2 regions of the Kocuria sp. ICS0012 genome follow, and region 2 is predicted to be linked to the other one. Evidence: predicted binding sites of a transcription regulator. Region 2 holds the regulator's gene; the other holds the start of a gene.
What was found. Region 2 encodes HrcA, which represses chaperone genes, less so after heat shock. Its sites were predicted from a motif close to TTNGCACTCGNNNNNNNCGAGTGCNAA; they were not measured.
Positions count from the first base shown of each region.

Region 1: groES (co-chaperone GroES) is a predicted target of HrcA. The motif match lies at 4,146-4,172, and genes of this name have one in related genera.

Region 1 is NZ_LZMM01000077.1:69,764-80,640, forward strand. It holds gene A5728_RS12230 (acyltransferase family protein) at 1-1,796, opposite strand, end outside; gene groL (chaperonin GroEL) at 2,027-3,610, opposite strand; gene groES (co-chaperone GroES) at 3,718-4,014, opposite strand; gene A5728_RS12245 (ABC transporter ATP-binding protein) at 4,348-5,103, opposite strand; gene A5728_RS12250 (iron chelate uptake ABC transporter family permease subunit) at 5,100-6,137, opposite strand; gene A5728_RS12255 (ABC transporter permease) at 6,130-7,107, opposite strand; gene A5728_RS12260 (siderophore ABC transporter substrate-binding protein) at 7,187-8,167, opposite strand; gene A5728_RS12265 (class I SAM-dependent methyltransferase) at 8,329-9,699, shown strand; gene A5728_RS12270 (glutamate--cysteine ligase) at 9,803-10,877, shown strand, end outside.
Region 2 is NZ_LZMM01000031.1:6,397-17,273, reverse strand. It holds gene lepA (translation elongation factor 4) at 1-842, shown strand, start outside; gene hemW (radical SAM family heme chaperone HemW) at 842-2,086, shown strand; gene A5728_RS04210 (DUF4870 domain-containing protein) at 2,092-2,523, opposite strand; gene A5728_RS04205 (DUF3097 domain-containing protein) at 2,737-3,615, opposite strand; gene hrcA (heat-inducible transcriptional repressor HrcA) at 3,779-4,801, shown strand; gene dnaJ (molecular chaperone DnaJ) at 4,864-6,006, shown strand; gene A5728_RS04190 (16S rRNA (uracil(1498)-N(3))-methyltransferase) at 6,003-6,764, shown strand; gene A5728_RS04185 (GerMN domain-containing protein) at 6,787-7,743, opposite strand; gene A5728_RS04180 (PhoH family protein) at 7,888-8,973, shown strand; gene ybeY (rRNA maturation RNase YbeY) at 9,021-9,476, shown strand; gene A5728_RS04170 (GTPase Era) at 9,529-10,578, shown strand; gene A5728_RS04165 (LCP family protein) at 10,674-10,877, shown strand, end outside.

The DNA of each region.
Region 1 (10,877 bases), on a different contig from region 2:
TCGCGGATGCCCACCACGTCGATGCCCTGGGAGACGAGATCCCGCACCCGGGTCTCCAGGCCGGCCTTCCAGAACTCCCCGTCCACGTTGGTGAAGGTTCCCTGGACGAACATGAGACCGGGGTGCACGGCGTCCACCATGGGCTGCGTTCCCTCGAACCATCGGTCGCACGTCTCGAACGGGGGTTGCTCCCCGGCCACGGTGTAGTAGCACCCGGGCTGGATGTAGTTCACGACCCGCCAGTTGTTCGCCTCGGCCAGGGCCGTGATGGCCGGTAGCCAGTGCTGCGTGTGGCTGTTACCCGTGACGAGCACAGTCTCGGTGGGGCTCTCCGCGGCCCTGGTCTCGTGGCAGAACTGCCGGAACTGCTCGGGCAGCTCGATGTCCTCGGGGCATGCGCCGCCCAGCTCCGCCGCGCTACGGGACAGGTCCTCGGGCAGCGGCAGCGTGGCTGCTTCCGGGTCCCCCGCGAACTGGAAGCCGGGCAGCAGGGACACCGCGCCCGGGTTGTTCTCGGCCGCGTTCCACGTGAGCTGTTGCGTGCGGTGACGTTCGACGGCGCTCCAGGCCCCCGCGGTCGCGACCACGAGTCCCATGCACACCACGATCACGAGGCCCATGCGCCATTTCCGGGCCTCGGGCCACGCCCACCGCTTCAACGGGGTCTCGATCCACCGGGTCAACAGCAGTGCCAGTACGACTGAGAGCACCACGAGCGCCACACCGGACCGGGGCCCCGCCTCGGGGCGCTCCCGGAGCACCAGGTAGGAGATCAGCAGCGGCCAGTGCACGAGGTAGAGCGCGTACGCCGCATCCCCCAGTCGCACGATGGGACCCCACGAGAGGAACCGGTCGAAACCGATCGGCGATCCCGTCTGCCCGGCCACGATGATCGCCGCCGCCGACAGCAGCGGCCACAACGCGATCCAACCCGGGAACGCGCCCTGCACGTCCACGAGGATGCCCACCAGGACCATGCTCACGAAACCGAGCCAGCCCAGCACCACGCGCAGCACGCGGCCCGGGTGCAGGTACGGGATCGCGAGCGCGATGAGCGACCCCAGCGCGAACTCCCACAGTCGGGCACGGGTGTCGAAGTACGCGAACCCCTGCCGGGTCGCCGTCGTCACCACCGAGAACGCGAGCGAGGCGGCGAACACGAGACCGAAGCACACGGCCAGCACGGGGATGCTGTTACGCCCCGTGCGCCGTTTGACGAACCACGCGAGCGCGAAAATGAGCGGCCACACCAGGAACACCTGGCCCTGGACGGACAGGGACCAGAAGTGCTGAAAGGGAGAGGCGGTCGAGTGGTCCGCCGCATAGTAGTTGACCTCGTTCGCCGCCAGGGCCCAGTTCTCCAGGTACAGGATCGAGGCCACGCCCTGGGACCGGAACTCCGCGACGTCCGTGCGCGGGAACACGAGCCAGATGAGCGCCAGGGTGAACAGGATGATCACCGTGGCCAGGGGCAGCAGGCGTTTGAACGTGTGCAGCCAGTACCGGCCCAGCCCCAGAGGCCGCCCGCCCTCGATCCGACGCACGAACGACAGGGTCATGAAGAACGCCGAGATCAGCAGGAAGACGTCCACACCACCGGACACCCGGCCCATGAACACGTGATAGACGACCACGAGCAGCACCGCGATCGCCCGCAACCCCTGCACCTCCGGGCGGAACCCCGAGTACCGCTGCACCCGTTGCGCGGAGGAGGATCCGGCAGCCCACCGGGGTCGCTGCCCCACCGGGAGCGGGGATGAACCGGCAACGGGATCCAAGGCTGGGGGAATGCGCATCTGGTCAGCCTAAACGCAGCGGGGCGCACCGATCACATCGCACCCGGTTCCGCCCCGACCCGTCTCCGTAGGTGGGCAGCGCGCATGGCCTGCGGGTTGAGCCACCCGGTCGCGCGGGGGCAGACGTCGAGCACCGTCGCCGGTCGCAGCACCACAGACGACCGGCGGCCCACCCCCCGAAAGGGGCGGGCCGCCGGCCATTCAGCGATTCCCGGAAGGATCGGGAGGACTCAGTCCTCGTCGTCCTGCTTCTCCGCCACGAGGGTCTCCGTGGTGAGCACGAGCGCCGCGATGGACGCCGCGTTCTGCAGAGCGGAACGGGTGACCTTGACGGGGTCGATGATGCCCGCGGCGAGCAGGTCCTCGTACTCGTCCGTCAGGGCGTTGTAGCCGTTGCCGGGCTCGAGGTCCGCCACACGCGCCGCGACGACGTTGCCGTCCTGGCCCGCGTTCTCCGCGATCCAGCGCAGGGGCTGGGTCAGGGCGCGCCGCACGATGGTCACGGCCGTAGCCGCGTCCCCGGTCAGACCGAGGTCCGTGCCGTCGAGCGCCTTAGAAGCGTGGACCAGCGCGGAACCGCCGCCGGCCACGATGCCCTCCTCGAGGGCCGCGCGGGTCGAGGACACGGCGTCCTCGATGCGGTGCTTGCGTTCCTTCTGCTCGACCTCGGTCGCGGCACCGACCTTGATCACCGAGATGCCACCGGCCAGGCGCGCGAGGCGCTCCTGGAGCTTCTCACGGTCCCACTCGGAGTCCGTGCGGGCGATCTCCGCCTTGATCTCCGCCACACGCTCGGCCACGGCCTCCGAGGAGCCCGCACCGTCCACGAGCGTGGTCTGGTTCTTGGTCACGGTGATCCGGCGGGCGTTGCCCAGCTGGGACACGTCCACGCCCTCGAGCGAGATGCCGAGCTCGGGGGTGATCACGGTCGCATCCGTGAGCACGGCCAGGTCCTGCATGATCGCCTTGCGGCGGTCACCGAAACCGGGGGCCTTCAGGGCCACGACGTCGAGCGTGCCGCGCAGCTTGTTGACCACCAGGGTGGACAGGGCCTCGCCCTCGACGTCCTCGGCGATGATGGTCAGCGGCTTCTTGGCCTGCAGCACCTTCTCGAGCACGGGCATGAGGTCCTGGACCGAGGAGATCTTGCCCTGGAACAGCAGCACGAAGGTGTCGTCCAGGACGGCTTCCTGGCGCTCCGGGTCCGTGACGAAGGACGGGGACAGGTAGCCCTTGTCGAACTGCATGCCCTCGGTGACGTCCAGCTCCACCTCGGTGGAGGAACCGTCCTCGATGGTGATCACACCGTCCGTGCCCACGGTCTCGAAGGCGCGGGCGATCAGTTCGCCGATCTCCATGGACTGCGCGGAGATCGCAGCCACGTGGGCCACGTCCTTGCCCTCCACGGGGCGGGCGTTGTCGAGCAGACGCTGGGCCACGGTGGCCACGGCAGCTTCCACGCCGCGCTTGATGTCGCCCGGGGCCGCTCCGGCGGCCACGTTGCGCAGACCCTCCTTGACGATGGCCTGCGCGAGGACGGTCGCCGTGGTGGTGCCGTCACCGGCGACGTCATTGGTCTTGGTGGCCACTTCCTTGGCCAGCTGGGCGCCGAGGTTCTCGTACGGATCCTCGAGCTCCACCTCACGGGCGATAGTCACGCCGTCGTTCGTGATGGTGGGTGCGCCCCACTTCTTGTCCAGGACCACGTTGCGCCCGCGGGGGCCCAGCGTGACCTTGACGGTGTCGGCCAGTCGGTTGACACCGGATTCGAGCGCTTTGCGAGCGGCGTCGTTGAACACCAACTGCTTGGGCATGTGTGCTCCTTACGAAACGAGAAGGGTGTGGAAATGACGGCGCGGTGCCCGCGTGGCCCGTTCTCGGGCGAACGTCCGGGCACCGCGCACGAAAGTCGTTGCGGGGATTACTTCTCGATGACGGCCAGCACGTCGCGCGCGGGGAGCACCAGGTACTCCTCGCCGTTGTACTTGACCTCGGTCCCGCCGTACTTGGAGAAGATGACCACGTCACCCTCCTTGACGTCCACGGGGATGCGGTTGCCCTTGTCGTCCACGCGGCCCGGACCCACGGCCAGGACGGTGCCTTCCTGCGGCTTCTCCTTGGCGGTGTCCGGGATGACCAGACCGGAAGCGGTGGTCTGTTCAGCGGCCAGCGGCTGAACCACGATGCGATCCTCGAGAGGCTTGATGGAGACCGACACGATCTCTCCCTTTCTTCTAGGCGTGTGAGACGGTGTGCGAACGCGCCGTGTCATGGGGTCCCATGACCGCGTCCGCCACAGGCCAGTTGGCGTGCCAACCGTCGTCGCGGTGCCGATTGAGCGCCTGGCCTTTAGCACCCTCACCATGAGAGTGCTAATCATCACTGTAGGGAGACGGGCCGCACGCGGTCAAGGCGCGCCCGCCACGCTCGCCTCTGGGCGCAATCCGCGGGTACGACGCCGCTGTCCCCAGCCTCCCCGCGGCCGCGTCAGTAGTGGCCGGCGAGCCGTCCGAGCCGCGTCAGGAGTGGCCGGAGAGCCCTGCGTGCCGCGTCAGTAGTAGACCGCGAGCCGTCCGTGGGGACCGTCGTGGCACGTGACCGGGGTGTCGAACACGCGCGTGAGGGTCTCGTCCGTCATGATCTGCTCGGGCGGGCCGAACTCCACCACGCGACCGTCCTTCACGGCGCAGATCCAGTCCGAGTAGTGGCTCGCGAAGTTGATGTCGTGCAGCACGATCAGCACGGTGCGTCCGAGCTCGTCCGCGACGCGGCGCAAGTGATGCATCATGTGCACCGAGTGGCGCATGTCCAGGTTGTTCAGGGGCTCGTCCAGCAGGAGGTACTCGGTGTCCTGGCACAGCACCATGGCCACGTAGGCGCGCTGGCGCTGACCGCCCGAGAGCTGGTCCAGGTAACGGTTCTGCAGGGGTCCCAGGTCGAAGAAGTCGATCGACTCGGAGATGATCCGCTCGTCGTCCCGGGTGATCCGCCCACGCGTATAGGGGAAGCGACCCAGCGCCACGAGCTGGCGCACGGTGAGCCGCGCGGTGAAGTGGTTCTCCTGGCGCAGCGTGGAGACCACCTTGGCGAGTTCGCGCGGCGGCGTCCTGCTCACGTCGTGACCGCCGATCTCCACGGTGCCGGCCTCGGGACCCAGCAGGTGACCCATCATGGTCAACAGCGTGGACTTCCCCGCGCCGTTGGGCCCCACGAGCGCGGTCACGCCACCGGCGGGGATCTGCAGATCCACCGGCCCGATCGCCATGTCCGTGCCGTACTCCTTGACCAGTCCGGTCAACTGGATCACAGTCTGCCCCTCCTCAGGATCACGAAGAGGAAGACACTGCCACCCACCAGCTCGATGATGATGGACACAGCGCCCTCCGCGTAGAAGATGTTCTTCAGGACGAAATAGGCCCCGGACAGCACCGCGAAACCGATCAGCGCGGCCATGGGGAACACGTAGCGGTGGTCGTGGGTGTCCGCGAACTGGTACGCCAGGATCGCCACGAGGAACCCCAGGAACGTCATGGGCCCGATCAGGGACGTGGAGACCGCCATCAGAATGGACACCCAGAACAGGGTGAGCAGCAGCTCCCGGCGGTGGTCCATGCCCAGGTTCGTGGCCACGTCCCGCCCCATGGCCATGACGTTGAGCGTGCGGGAGTGCACGTACAGAGCCACCGTGGCCACCACGCACAGCGGCACGGCCAGCGGGAAGTACCCGGGATCCGCGTTGGCCACCGAGCCGAACAAGCGGGCGCTGAGCACGTCGAACTCGCTCGGTGAGAGCAAGCGCTGCATGAAGGTGGACACCGCGCCGAGCCCGCCGCCCAGGACGATGCCGATCAGCAGCATCACCTGCACGTTGGCGTACTTGCCCGAGAGCAACCAGCCGTAGAGCCCCAGCGCGAACACGATCATGAGGCTCACCTGCAGGGCGTACTGCGGCAGCCCCTGCACCGCACTGACCCCCACCGCACCCAGGAAGTAGACCGCCGAGGTCTGGATGAGCACGTACAGGGACTCGAAACCCATGATCGACGGCGTGATGATCCGGTTGTTCGCGGCGGTCTGGAACGCGACCGTGGCCATGGCTTGGCTCACCGCCACGATCAGGATCACCACCACGCTCGTGGCCCGGGACTCGGCGATCCGCCAGAACCCCGGGGTGCCGAACGGCAGGGGGTTGTCCCACGTGAGGATGCCCGCGCAGAACACGAGTCCCGCCGCGAACAAGGACAGCGCGGTGATCCAGTAGCGGTGGCGGTGGGCCGGGGAGACGAAGGCCCCCGATCCAGTGCGCGCCCGGTCGTGGCGCAGCGCGGTCACCTCAGACATGGCGCCGGCTTCGCAGCAACAGGGCGATGAACACCGCAGCGCCCACGACGCCCAGGATCAGGGACACGGGGACCTCGAACGGCGCGATGATCGTGCGCCCGATCAGGTCGCACACCGTGACTAGGCCGATCCCGAGCAGGCACACCCACGGCAGGTTGGAGCGCAGGTCGTCGCCCCGGAACAGGGACACCACGTTGGGCACGATCAACCCCAGGAACGGCAGGTTGCCCACGACCACCGTGACCACGCCGGTGGCCGCGGCCACGAGTCCGGTGCCGATCAGGATGATCCGGTTGTAGTTCAATCCCACGTTGGTCGCGATGTCCTCGCCGAGTCCCGCCACGGTGAGCCGGTCCGCGGTGATGACCACGAGCACCGCCACGAGTGCCACGACCCAGAGGGTCTCGTACTGGCCGCGCAGCACGGACGTGAAACTGCCGGCGAACCACACGCCCAGGTTCTGCAACCGGTCCGTGACGAGCGCCAGGTAGGTGGAGATCGACCCCACCACGGCCCCGAGCATGATCCCCACGATCGGCACGATCAGGGAGGAACGCAGCGTAACCCGGCGCAGGAACGCGAAGAACACCATGGTCCCCACGAACGCGGCCACGATCGCGCCGATCATCCGCGCGCTCAACCCGGCGTCCGGGGCCAGGATCATCATGAGCAACAACCCCAGCCCGGCCCACTCGGTGGTGCCCGTGGTCGTGGGTTCCACGAACCGGTTCTGGGTGAGCAACTGCATGACCAGCCCGGACATGGCCATCGCGGCACCGGCCAGGACCAGGGCCACCGTGCGGGGAATCCGGGTCAGACCCAGGAACTGCTCACCCTGGGCGTTCGAAAGGTCCGCGACCCCCGTGACCAGGGACAGCCAGAGCAGTCCCAGGACCACCAGCAGGGCGAGCCAGAACTTCCAGTCCCGGGCCACCCCCGTGCGGGTCGGACGTTGTGCAGTGGAGACCATCACGTGTGCTTCCTGGATCATGCCGAAGCCCCGCGGGAGGCTCCCGCGGGGCGTCGGTGGTCGTGCGGGGTGGGAGGGATCAGTTGCTCCGGCCTCCCAGTTTCTCCGCGATGTCGTCGAGGATCTCGGTGTAGGTCTGGATCCCCTCGTTCGTGTAGGTGTCCGCGGGCAGGTAGACCACGTTGCCGTTCTTCACTGCGGGGACGTCCTTGAGGGCCTCGGACTTCTCGATCACCTCGGACGCCGGGCTAGCACCCTCGGAGGTCTTCACGCCCGCGTCACGGTCCAGCACGATGAGCAGTTCCGGGCGGGACTGGGCGATGGCCTCCACGGAGATGTCGTCCCCCTGGTGGTTGTCGGAGCCCTCGACCTTCAGCGCGGGCTGCAGCCCCACCATGTCGAACAGCGGGCCGATCGTGCGTCCCTTGCTCGGTGCCACGTACCCGATGTCACCACCGGAGACGATCACGCCCATCGTGGACTGGCCGTCGTAGGCGTCCTTGGCGCGCTGGGCGGCCTGGTCGAGCCCGTCGGTGAGTCGGCGGGCTTCCTCCTGCTTGCCGAAGACCTCGCCCAGGGCCGTGGTCTGGCGCTTGAGTTCCTCGTCCAGCGGCTGATCGTCGCGCGGATCCAGTTCCAGCATGGCGGCGTCCGGGACGAGCTTTTTGATGTCGTCGTAGTACTGCGCGAAGCGCTGCCCGTTGATCACGAGGTCCGGGTCCACCCCGGCGATCGCCTCGAGATTCGGTTCACGGTGCGAACCCAGGTCCACCACGGCGTCGTCGTTCGCATAGGAGATGCCGTTCGGGATCAGCTGCTTGGGGGCGGCCTTGAGCTGTACGCCCCAGTCCGCGAGCGTCTCGAACACCCGGTTGTCGGTGGCCACCACGGACTGCGGCGGTGCGGGAACGGTCTGCTCGCCCTTGTTGTCCGTGACGGTCACGGTGGCCGAGGACGCCTGGGTGTCGGAGGCGTTCTGGGCGTTGGCACCGCATCCCACGAGGGCCAGTGCCGCCACGGCACTCAGCGCCACACCGGGGATCAATCGGTTCATGGACATGGATCTTCTCGCAATCTCGCGGGGTCGTCTGTTACGGGCGGCCAGCCACTAGGTGAGCCTAACCTAATTAGGGATGCGGATCGTAATGTAAATGGCTCTGTGACGGGCGTCGCGGCCCGCGCGTTCGCCGCGGCTTCCCCGCGCCGTGATGTGATGGACGTGTGAACGCCTCCACCGCCCCCGACGACGCCGAGACCCGCAGCCTCGCCCAGCTGCTGACCCCGCGGGGGATGCGGCTGCTGGATTCGCTGGGCCCCTACGACCCGGACGCCACGTTCGCGCTCTCCCAGTCCCTGCGAGCACAGGGCCATGACCCGGAGCTCGTGGCCGCGGTCCTCACCCAGTCCCGGTTGCGCGCCAAGGCCCACGCCAAGTTCGGGGACTTCGCCCGTCATATGGTCTTCACGCGCGATGGTGTGGAGCAGGCCACCCGGTGGTCGGTGGCCGCCCTGCACGCCCAGCGGTTCGCGCAAGCGGGGATCGAGCACGTGGTGGACCTGGGATGTGGGATCGGCGCGGACTCGCTGGCCCTGGCCGCGCTCGAGCGCACGGTCACCGCGGTCGAGCGGGACCCGGTCACCGCGGCCGTGGCGACCGTCAACCTCACGGGGTGGCCGCGCGCTCGCGTCGTGTGCGCGGACGCGCAGTCCTTGGACCTGGACGCCCTTGAGTCCGGTCCCGCGCAGGGCGTGTGGTTGGACCCCGCGCGCCGGGTCTCGGGTCATGGGCGCACGCGGCGGTTGTTCGACCCGGAGGCCTTCTCCCCTCCCCTGTCCTTCGTTACGGACCTCGCGGACCGGGGGCTCTCCGTGGGCGCCAAGCTCGGTCCCGGCATCCCCCACGAGCACGTCCCGCGCGCCGCGGAGGCCCAGTGGATCTCACAGCACGGTGACGTGGTGGAGGCCGCGCTGTGGTTCAACGCCGTGCGCCGCCCGGACGTCGCACGCGCCGCCCTGGTCCTCGGACACGACGGCGCACCCCGCCTTCCCGGCGCCGCCGACGACGCGCTCGTGCCGGGTGACGACGCGCCGGGTGCCGGGGACGGCCGGAGCGGTGACGCATCCCGGGACGGTGCCGCGGCGTCGTCGGCGGCCGAACTGACCTCCGCGACGTGGGAGTCGCCCGCGGCGGAAGGGGAACTGCTGGGCGCGGTGGGGCAGTACTTCTACGAGCCCGACGGCGCGGTGATCCGCGCGGGGCTCGTGACCGATCTCGCGCAGCGCATCGGAGCGCGTCTGATCCATCCCGCGATCGCGTACCTGAGCTCGGACACGCTCGTGCACACCCCGCTGGCCACCGCGTACGAGGTGCGCGAGGTGCTGCCCCACACCGTGAAGACCCTCAAGAAGTGGGTGCGGGAGCAGGACGTGGGGACCCTGGAGATCAAGAAACGCGGCACGGACGTGACCCCCGAGCAACTGCGTAAGCAACTTGCACCCCGGGGTTCGCAGCGAGCGACCCTGGTCATGACGCGACTCGAACAGGCGGGGAAGGAACGGCGCGTGGTGCTCGCCGTAAACCTCGTACACTGATACCCCTGTGTTCGGACCGCGCGCGACACCCCGGTGGTCGGCAACGACGTCCCGGTTCAGGTCACGACCGCCGATCCCGGTGCACCCATGAGAGGACCACGCCGTGCAGATTGATTTCCACAGCTCCGAACGTTCCACCCTGGGTGTGGAGTGGGAGGTCGCCCTGGTCGAGCGCGAGAGCGGCGAGCTCGCCCCGCGCGGCCAGGAGGTCCTCGATGCCCTCGTGGCGCAGCACCCGCAGTTCGGTGAGGAGGGGGACCACCCCCATGTCACGGGCGAGTTCCTGCAGAACACCGTGGAGATGGTGACCGGTGTGTGCGACACCGTGGGCGAGGCCGTGGACCAGCTCGCGGACACCCAGGACCGGATCCGGGAAATCACGGATCCTCGGTCCCTCGAGATCTTCGGCGCGGGGACCCACCCGTTCTCCCAGTGGGCGGACCAGCCCGTGGTGGACAAGGAACGCTACTTCAAGGTCCTGGACCGGGCGCAGTACTGGGGCCGGCAGATGGTGATCTTCGGGGCCCACGTGCACGTGGGCATCGACCACCGGGACAAGGCCCTGCCCGTCCTGGAGGGCCTGCTCAACTACTACCCCCACCTGCTCGCGTTGTCCGCGAACTCGCCGTACTGGTGCGGCCAGGACACGGGGTACGCGTCCCACCGGGCACTGATCTTCCAGCAGCTGTCCACGGCGGGGCTGCCCTTCCACTTCGACACGTGGGGCGAGTACGAGTCCTACGTCAACGACCTCATCGAGACCGGCGTGATCGAGGAGATCTCCGAGAACCGCTGGGACATCCGCCCCGTCCCCCGCTTCGGGACCGTGGAGATGCGCGTGTGCGACGGTCCCTCGACCCTGCGGGAGGTGGGCGCGATCGCCGCACTGACGCAGTGCCTGGTGGAGTCCTTCTCCCGTTCCCTCAACGACGGCGGGACGATCCCCGTGATGCCCCCGTGGCACCACCAGGAGAACAAGTGGCGCGCCGCGCGCTACGGTCTCGAGGCCGTGGTGATCCGGGACACCCGCAACCGCGAGCGCCTGGTCACGGAGGACCTCGCGGATCTGCTCACCGATCTGGAACCCCTCGCGGACGAGCTCGGCTGCGCCCGCGAGCTCGCGCACGTGGAGACCATGATGAGCGGGGCTGTGGGCTATCAGCGCCAACGGCGCGTGG
Region 2 (10,877 bases):
TGTACGAACCCGAGACTTCCGCCGCGTTGGGCTTCGGCTTCCGTTGCGGTTTCCTGGGGCTGCTGCACCTGGAGATCACCCGGGACCGGCTCGAACGCGAATTCAACCTGGACCTGATCTCCACCGCGCCGTCCGTGTCCTACAACGTGACGCTCGAGGACAACTCGGAGGAGCAGGTTACTAACCCGTCCGAGTTCCCGGAGGGACGGATCCTGGAGATCCGCGAACCCATGGTCTCGGCCACCATCCTGGTGCCGTCCGAGTTCATCGGCGCGGTCATGGAACTGTGCCAGTCCAAGCGCGGTGAGATGAAGGGGATGGACTACCTCTCCGAGGACCGCGTGGAGCTGCGCTACCGGTTGCCGCTCGCGGAGATCGTCTTCGACTTCTTCGACCAGCTCAAGTCCAAGACCCGGGGCTACGCGTCCCTGGACTGGAAGGCGGACGGCGAGCAGGCCGCGGATCTCGTGAAGGTGGACATCCTCCTGCAGGGCGAGCAGGTGGACGCGTTCAGCGCGATCACCCACAAGGACAAGGCGTACTCGTACGGCGTGCTCATGACGGGCAAGCTGCAGAAGCTCATCCCGCGCCAGCAGTACGAGGTCCCCATCCAGGCCGCGATCGGTTCCCGGATCATCGCGCGCGAGAACATCCGCGCGATCCGTAAGGACGTGCTCTCCAAGTGCTACGGCGGTGACATCTCCCGTAAGCGCAAGCTGCTCGAGAAACAGAAGGAGGGCAAGAAGCGCATGAAGATGGTGGGCCGCGTGGAGGTCCCCCAGGAGGCCTTCGTGGCCGCGCTGTCCTCGGACGAGGACACCGGGAAGGACAAGAAGAAGTAATGCCCGCCCAACCGGAGGGTGATCCCGCACCCCGGGACGGCGCGCTCCCCGCGGCATCGGTCGCCCGCGCCACCGATCGCACCCTGAGCCTGTACGTCCACGTCCCGTTCTGCGCGGTGCGCTGCGGGTACTGCGACTTCAACACCTACACCATGGACCAGCTCGGGGACGGCGTCTCCCAGCGCGACTACCACGCCGACGCCGCCGCGGAGGTCCGCTTCGCCCGGTCCGTGCTCGACGCCGCCGGGGCACCGCCGCGCGCGCTGCACAGCGTGTTCTTCGGCGGGGGTACGCCCACCCTTCTGCCCGCCCGGGAGCTCGCGCTCATGCTCGAGCAGGCCCGGGAGAGCTTCGGGCTGGCCCCGGACGCCGAGGTCACCGTGGAAGCCAACCCCGACTCGGTGAGCGAGGAGACATTCGACGTGCTCGCCGCGGCCGGGGTTACCCGGGTGTCCTTCGGGATGCAGTCCGCGGTGCCCCACGTGCTGCGCGTGCTGGAACGCACGCACACGCCGGCGAACGTCCCGCGCGCCGTCGGCTGGGCCAAGGACCGCGGACTGGGCGCGAGCGTGGACCTGATCTACGGTACACCGGGGGAGAGCGTGGCCGACTGGCGCACCTCGTTGGAGGCCGCGCTGGCCATGGACCCCGACCACGTCTCCGCGTACTCCCTGATCATCGAGGACGGCACCAAGCTGGCCGCCCAGATCCGCCGCGGTGAGGTGCCGGACGTGGATCCGGACGACCAGGCGGAGAAGTACACGCTCGCGGACGCGCTGCTGTGCGAGGCCGGGTTCGAGTGGTACGAGGTGTCCAACTGGTCCCGCGCGGCCCACGGGCGCAGCGCGGTGCAGAACCGCAGCGTGCACAACCTCGCGTACTGGCGCAATCAGGACTGGTGGGGGATCGGCCCGGGGGCGCACTCACACAGTGACGGCGTGCGCTGGTGGAATCTCAAGCACCCGTTGCCCTACACGGCCGCCGTGCGCCGGGGTGACTCACCGGCCGTGGGCCGCGAGACCTTGGATGGCGAGACGCAGTACGTGGAACACGTGATGCTCGGGATCAGGATCCGTGAGGGAATCCCGCTCGAGGGGCTGCGCCCGGAGGGGCGGCACGCGGTGGCCGGATTGATCGCCGACGGCTGGCTGGACGGCGCCGCCGCCCTCCGCGGGTCCGCGGTCCTCACGGACGCGGGGCGTCTGATGGCCGACGCCGTGACGCGCCGCTTGCTCGACTGGTGACCGTGTCAGGAGTTGCGGGCCGCGAACTTGTCGTAGAGGTGGGTGTTGAACCGGTACTGGTGCGGTTCGCCGCGGTTGACCGTCACGCCCGCGCGCACGGAGGTGATGGCCAGGAACAGCCAGGTCACGGCGGCGATGACCGAGAAGAGCCATCCGATGAACGGGATGAGTGAGAGCACGATGCCCGCGAGGATCACCAGGGTGGGCAGCATGGTGTAGTTGGCGGCTTCCCGGGATTCCTGAGCGGTGAAGGGACCGCGGTCCTTGAACACCCGGTGGATCATGTAGCTGGGCAGTACGCCCACCACGCCACCCAGGTGGGCGAGGGTGGCCCACTGCCGGTCCTGGGACACGTCCAGGGGTTGCGCCACGGGGGCCACGGACTCGAACGGAGTCTCGGCGGAGCGAGTGGAGGGGGAGGGAGCAGCGTCAGTCACGAGCGGGTGTGCCTTTCACGGGCGGTAGCCATCCGGGTCGGTGGACGCCGGTGCTCCCATCCTACGGTCGTTCCCGCGTGGCTCGCGCCGGACGACGGCACCAGGCGTCACCGACGCTGAGGGTTACCGCTAACGCGGGTCACCGAAGCCGTAGACCACCGGCTGTGAGCGCCGTCGACGTCGTGGGTCACCGCAGGTCAGGCGCAGCCCGGGTCAGGAATCGGCGGCGTCCGGGGCGGTGAGGAAGTCGATGAGCTCCTCCACGCGGCCCAGCAGGGCCGGTTCGAGGTCTGCGTACGTGTTCACTCGTGCAAGGATCGCCTGCCACGCCCGCCCCACGTCCTGGGGTGTGCGGTGCGGTAGGCCCAGCGCGCGTGCCATCCCGGTCTTCCAATCCACCCCGCGCGGGATCACGGGCCACTCCCGGATCCCCAGGGCGCTGGGCTTCACGGCCTGCCAGATGTCCACGTAGGGGTGTCCGAGGATGAGCACATTGTCCCGGGCACCCGGGACCGCGAGCGCCTCCTGGGCGATCCTGGACTCCTTGGAGCCCGCGACCAGGTGGTCCACTAGGATCCCGAGCCGGCGCTGCGGGCCGGGGTGGAACTCGGCGATGGCTGAGGGGAGGTCGTCGATCCCGTGCAGGGGTTCCACCACGGTGCCCTCGACCGCGAGGTCGTGGCCCCACACCTTGGCCACGAGCTCGGCGTCGTGGTACCCCTCGACCCACACACGCGACTCCTTGGCCACGGACGCGCGCAAGTTCTCGACCTCGACCGACCCCGAACGCGTGATCCGGGGCTTGGCCGGGGCGCTGCGGGTCTCGGGCGGGCCCAGCCGCACGGGTTCGCCGTCCAGGAGGAAGCCCGGGCCCAGGGGGAAGGACTTCACGCGCCCGTGCCGGTCCTCCAGACCCACCACGCGCATCCCGCCGATGGTCTCCACGCCCACGACGGCCCCCACCCACCCGGTCTCCACGTCCTCGAGCACCATGTCCCGGGCCACGGGGACGTCCCGGGAGACGGGACCGGTGCGGGCGACGTCGGGACTGCCTAGGTCCTGGGGACCCCAGGACCAGCCGGATGCGTTCACGGGCGACTCCTCCACGTCGTGCCGCGGCGCGAGCGCGCCGCCGGGCAGGCGAATCAGCCGCGAGCGTATCAAAATCGGCCCCTGACCCACGGGCCCTTGACTGCCAGGATTAGCACTGTGAACTCTTGAGTGCCAGAATTGCCAGCAACGGGAGGTGAGACACATGGAGCATCCGCGCCGAGCGCAGATCCTGCGCGCCATCGTGGAGGACTACGTCCATTCGCGTGAACCCGTGGGGTCCAAGGCGCTCGTGGAACGCCACCGTTTACCCGTCTCCTCCGCCACGGTGCGCAACGACATGGCCGCCCTCGAGGAGGACGGGCTGATCGTGGCACCGCACACGAGCTCGGGTCGGATCCCCACGGACCGAGGTTATCGCGAGTTCGTCAATCAGATCGCAGCCCTGGAGCCCCTCACCTCCGCCCAGCGCCGCGCGATCCAGGTGTTCATGGACGGCGCCCAGGACCTGGACGACATCATGGAGCGCACCGTGCGCCTGCTCGCCCAGCTCACCCACCAGGTGGCCGTGATCCAGTATCCCGTGCGCACCGGGATCACCGTGCGCCACGTGGAACTCGTGGACGTGGGGGACGCCCGCGTGCTCGTGATCCTGATCCCCACCACCGGACGCGTGGCCCAACGCACCGTGGAACTGCCCGTCACCCTGACCGAGGCCCAGCTGCTGGAGCTGCGCGCCCACGTGCTCGCACGCCTGCTCGGCACGCCCGTGGAAGACGTCCCCGACGCCGCCGTGACCCTGCCCCCGGTCCTGCCCGAGGAACTGCGCGACGCCGGGACCGCGGTGACCGGGGCGCTCGCGGTGCTCGCAGCGGTGTCGGACGAACACCGCTTGGTGATGGCCGGGACCGCGAACCTCGCGCGCTTCAGCGGGGACTTCCCGCAGAGCATCTCCCCGGTGCTCGAGGCGCTTGAGGAACAAGTGGCCATGCTGCGATTGTTGTCCGAGATGCAGCAGGACGAACGCGGGGTCGCGGTGCGCATCGGCTCCGACCACAGCGACGACCCCCTGGCGGAGGCGTCCGTGGTGGCCACGGGTTACGGTCCGCACGCCGCGTCCAAGGTGGGAGTCGTGGGGCCCACACGCATGGACTACCCCACGACCATGGCCTCCGTGCGCGCGGTGGCCCGCTACCTGTCCAAGAACCTGGGGGCTGAGCGCACGTGAGCGCCGCCCGCCCCGCTCGACCGTAGAACCGTAGAACCGACGAAAGAAGAAACGACGACATCGTGAGCGATCACTACGAAACCCTCGGCGTGAGCCGGGACGCCAGCGCCGAAGAGATCAAGCGCGCCTACCGCAAGAAGGCCCGCAAACTCCACCCGGACGTGAACCCCTCACCCGAGGCCGCCGAGGAGTTCAAGCGCGTCTCCCACGCCAATGACGTCCTCTCCGACCCGGACAAGCGTCGTGTCTACGACGCCACAGGCAACGAGAACGGCACGGACACCGGCTTCGGCGGGGGCTTCCCCGGCACGGGCTTCGGCTTCTCCGACATCTTCGAGACGTTCTTCCAGGGCGCGGGAGCCGGTGGCCAGCGCGGCCCCCAGTCCCGCACCCGCCAGGGCCAGGACGCCCTGATCAACGTGCGGATCTCCCTCAAGGACGCCGTGTTCGGCATGGAGAAGGACATCACGGTGGACACCGCCGTCGTGTGCCCCACGTGCCAGGGCACGTGCTGCCAGCCCGGCACGAGCCCCGTGACGTGTACCATGTGCCGCGGCTCCGGCCACATGCAGTACCAGCGCCAGTCCATCCTGGGCATGGTCACCACCCAGGCCCCGTGCTCCCAGTGCAACGGCTTCGGCACCGTCATCGAGAGCCCGTGCCACGAGTGCTACGGCGAGGGCCGCGTGCGCGACCGCCGCCCCCTGACCGTGAAGATCCCCGCCGGCATCCAGTCCGGCAACCGCATCCGCCTGAGCGGCCAGGGTGAGGCCGGCACCGCCGGCGGACCCAACGGCGACCTCTTCGTGGAACTCAAGGTGGATCCGGACCCCACCTTCCTCCGCGAGGGCGACGATCTCCACGCCCGCCTGCGTATCCCTATGACCGCCGCCGCGCTCGGCACCACCGTGAGCCTCGAGACGTTCGACGGCGCTCGCACGGTGGACGTCGATCCCGGCACCCAGTCCGGTGCGACCGTCACGCTCGACGACTTGGGCGTCACCCACCTGCGGGGCAAGGGCCGCGGGGACCTCAAGGTGCACTTCGAGGTGGAGACCCCCAAGGACCTCTCCTCCGAACAGCGCGAACTGCTCGAGCGACTCGCCGAGCTGCGCGGTGAGGAAGCAGCGGACGGTACGACCGTGAACACCAACCACTCCGGTGGGTTCTTCTCCCGGTTGCGGGACCGGTTCAACGACCTGTGACCAACCCCGTCTTCCACGTCCCCGCCGAGGACCTCTCCCGGGCGCACCCGGGGGAGGTCCTGGACGTCGCGGGTCCCGAGGCCAAGCACGCGGTGACCGTGCGGCGCCTGCGCGCGGGGGAGGCCCTGGACCTCGTGGACGGGCACGGCACCCGTGCGGTGTGCACGTTCGACTCCGGGGCCAAGGACCGGATGAGCGTGACCGTCCAGGAGATCCACCACGACGCCGCGCAGCAGCCGGAGTTCACGCTGGTGCAGGCACTTGCCAAGGGGGACCGGGACCTGCAGGCCGTGGAGGCCGCCACGGAACTCGGGGTCTCCCGGGTGATCCCGTGGCAGGCGGAACGCAGCATCGTGCGCGTCCACGCGGACCGCGCGGCCAAACTCATGGCCAAGTGGGACTCCACCCTGGCCGCGGCGGCCAAGCAGTCCCGGCGCGCCCGCTGGCCCGAACGCGGTGACTGGGTGGACACCGCGGGTCTGGCCCGGCTGATCGCTGCGGAACCCCAGATGCTGTGGCTCGTGCTGCATGAATCGGCGAGCCCACGCTGGTCCACCCCGGACGTGACCCGGTGGGGCGATCGGCCCCGGATCGCGGTGATCGTGGGCCCGGAAGGAGGGATCGGTGACGGAGAGCTCGAGGCGTTGTGCGCCGCCGGTGCTCAGCCGATGCGCCTGGGGACCACTGTCATGCGATCGTCCACCGCGGGACCCGCGGCACTGGCCGCGCTGCACGCGGTGCTCGGGCTCTGGGACTGACCCGGGACCCAACGGGGAGGGCTCAGTCCCCGGCGCGCACCGTGATCGTGTGATCGTCGGACACGGTGGTGCCGGAATCGTCCGTGCCGCTCACGCGCACGGTGTACGTCCCGGGGTCGAGCGTGACACTCGTGCGTAGTTCCGTGCCCGTGGTCGGATCTGAGCCGGGGGAAGCGGGTGCGATGTTCCCACTGTGCACGACGCGGTCGTCCTCGAGCACCTCCCAGCGGGCGTCACGCACCGAGGGCAGCACGCGGGCGAAGACCGTCACGAGGCTCTTGGGTTCCGCCCCGGTCTGGGGGTCCACGAGCCACACGGGCGCGGCCAGTGCGGAGTCACGCGTGAGCGGGGCATTAAGTTCCACGGCTCCGAAGGCCTTGTACCCGCTCTGCCCGTTCACGAGGACCCGCACCTCCTTGGCCGTGGACGAGTCCAACAGCCCGGCGGTCACGGCCGCCGCGGAGACCGTGTACACCATTTGCTGCAGTGCAACCCGCGCGTCCTGCGGGGAGAGTTGGGAGGCGAACGCGGCGGCGGGCAGGTCCACGGTGATGGTTCCGTCCGGGGACACGGAGGTGCCCACGGTGTCCACGGCGGACCACAGGGACCGGTAGTCCGGGTCCGCGGGGGTGGCCGAGGTGACCATGAGCGCCGCCTGGGCCACGGGGTCGGTCGTGTCCTGGGAGGTCGGGGTGCGGAACTCGCGGAACAGGTAGCGCGATTGGTCCCCGGTGCCCACCCAGTACACGGGGGCCTGTTCGGTGGCCACGCCTTCCATCGCGGTGTCCGTGTTCATGGGCGCGGAGGCGATCCCGGGGGCGGCTTCGGAGTTGTGGTCCGGTCGGTCGGCGGCGGTCCCGCACGAGGCCACGACCGCGGCGAGCGACACGGCGAGCGCCCCCGTCGCGGCGCGCCGAAGTCCGCCGGGCGCGGTGGCGCGACGACGCTGCGGCTCGGTCGTTCCTGCGGGATTTTTCACGGCTACACAACTTACCCACCGGGAGCCACGGGCGCTAACGTCGCACGTGGATCCGGGCGGACCGTTATTGGATTGCAACCTGCGGCGCGCGAGCCCGTCGGTCCCGGCGGGTCCGGGTCCGCGCGCACCGGTAGGCTGGACCCGATGAGCGAACCAACCGAAGGGACCGAGGCACTGAGCACTCCGCCCACCGAACGAACCCGCGTCACCGTGCACGTACCGGATCGGGAGACCGCCGTCCGGACCTTGGGCCACGGGGACGCGACCTTGCGTCTGCTCGAGCAGCAGTTCCCGGCCGTGCGGATGACCGTGCGGGACCTGGACGTGGCCCTCGAGGGGCCCGTGATCGACACCCGCCTGGCCGCCTCCCTGCTCGAGGAACTTCTCGCGATGGCGCTGCGCGGCACCGAGATCACCGAACGCACGGTGCTGCGAGTGGCCCGCATGATGCGTGACGCCCAGGACCTGCGCCCGTCGAGCGCGCTGTCCACGAGCATCCTCTCCACCCGCGGCAAGACCATCCGGCCCAAGACCGTGAACCAGAAGACCTACGTGGACGCGATCGACGAGCACACCGTGGTCTTCGGGATCGGGCCCGCCGGTACCGGCAAGACGTACCTGGCCATGGCCAAGGCCGTGCGCGCCCTGCAGGCCAAGGAGGTCAACCGGATCATTCTCACGCGTCCCGCGGTGGAGGCCGGCGAGCGACTGGGCTTCCTCCCGGGTTCGCTCAACGACAAGATCGACCCCTACCTGCGTCCCCTCTACGACGCCCTGCACGACATGATGGACCCCGAGTCCATTCCGCGGCTCATGGAGGCCGGGACCATCGAGGTCGCCCCGCTGGCCTACATGCGCGGGCGCACCCTCAACGACGCCTTCGTGATCCTCGACGAGGCCCAGAACACCACCCCGGAACAAATGAAGATGTTCCTCACCCGTCTAGGCTTCGGCTCACGGATCGTGGTCACCGGTGACGTGACCCAGGTGGACCTGCCCGGGACCACCAAGTCCGGACTGCGCCAAGTCCAACACGTGCTCGGGAAGATCGACGACATCGCGTTCTGCGAACTGACCTCCGCGGACGTGGTGCGCCACGAACTCGTGGGCGAGATCGTGGCCGCCTACGACCGGTTCGACACCACCAACCGCCACCGCGTGGAACGAGCCCGCCGCAAGGACGAACGCCGAGCGGCGTCGTCCGAGCGCACCGGGGGAGACACCCCGTGAGCGTGGCCTTCGACCTGCCCTGGGACACCCCCGCCGAACAGGCCGAGCTGCCCACTGCCTACCGCGCCGTGGACACCGACCAGCTCGAGGCCCTCGTGGACCTCGCCTTCACCCGCTGGCACCTGCACCCCGACACCGAGGTCAGCATCGCCGTGGTGGACGAGACTCGCATGGCCGAACTGCACGAACAGTGGCTGGACCTGCCCGGAGCCACCGACGTCATGTCCTTCCCCATGGACGAACTGCGCGAGGGCACCCCCGACGACCCTAGCCTGGGCGTCCTCGGGGACGTCGTACTGTGCCCACCCGTGGCCGAACGCCAGGCCGCGGCCGCCGGCCACAGCACCCAGGACGAACTGTGCCTGCTCACCACCCACTCCCTGCTGCACCTGCTGGGCCACGACCACGCCCACGAGGACGAACGCGCCCGCATGTTCACCGCCCAGCGCTCGCTGCTCGAGGAGTTCCTGGGCCGGGACGCGCCCGTGGAGACCATGACGTGAGGCGCCGCACCGCCTCCGACCCCCGCACCGACTGAACGACCGAGGACCCGCGATGACCCAGCCCACTGAACAGCCCGCTGACTTCCGCGCCGGTTTCGCCGTGTTCGTGGGCCGGCCCAACGTGGGCAAGTCCACGCTGACCAATGCGCTCGTGGGGCGCAAGGTCGCGATCACGTCCAACCGTCCGCAGACCACGCGGCACACCATCCGCGGGATCGTGCACCGCACCGACGGTCAGTTGATCCTCGTGGACACCCCCGGCCTGCACCGTCCGCGCACGCTGCTCGGTCAGCGGCTCAACGACGTCGTGGCCCAGACCCTGGGTGAGGTGGACGTGATCGGGTTCTGCGTGCCCGCGGACCAGAAGGTGGGCCCGGGGGACCGGTACATCGCCCAGCAGGTCGTCGCCGCCGTCGGGCGCACCCCCGTGGTCGCGATCGTGACCAAGGCGGACCTCGTCCCCCAGCAGCGCCTCGCCGAACAGCTCGTGGCCGTGAGCGAGCTCGGGCGCGAGGTCGTCACCGAGGAGCGCGCCCAGCGCGACGCACGACGACGACGTCGCGACGCGGCGCCGTCCGCCAAGGGCACCGGCGGTCGCCCGGCCGCGCAGCGCACCGAGGACACGCCGGCCGGATGGGCCCACGTGATCCCCGTGAGCGCGGCGGACGGCTTCCAGATGGACGAGATCGCCGAGCTGCTCGTGTCGCTGATGCCCGTCTCCCCGCCCCTGTACCCGGAAGGGGACCTCACCGACGAGCCGGAGGTCACCATGATGGGCGAACTCATCCGCGAGGCTGCGCTCGAGGGCGTGCGGGACGAACTGCCCCACTCGCTCGCCGTGGTCGTGGACGAGGTCTCCGAACGTGAAGGCCGCTCACCGGACAACCCCATGCTGGACGTCCACGCGAGCCTGTACGTGGAACGGGACTCCCAGAAGGCCATCGTGATCGGCAAGCGCGGTGCGCGACTGCGCGAGATCGGGACGCGCGCCCGAGCCCAGATCGAGTCTCTACTGGGCACCCGGATCTACCTGGACCTGCACGTCAAGGTCGCCAAGGAATGGCAACGGGACCCCCGACAGCTGTCCAAGCTCGGGTTCTGACCGGACACACACCACACGCCAACCCGGTGCCGTAGCCTGACCCACCAGTCAGGGCCGCACGCCCCCCCGATCCGAGACCCCAGGAGACGTCACCGGTGGATCCCAGCTCAGCACCACGCCGGAGCCGCCGGAGTTCGCGTACGAGCGCGCCGTGGAGCACGCACCCCGCCCGCCGCACGAATCGCGACGGCGAGGCGTACGACCTGCGCCAGACCGGACGCCATCACCGCGCCCATGTCCACCGCCCCTCGGTACGCAGGATCGCCGTGATCCTGGCCGTGTTCGGGCTGCTGGCCGTG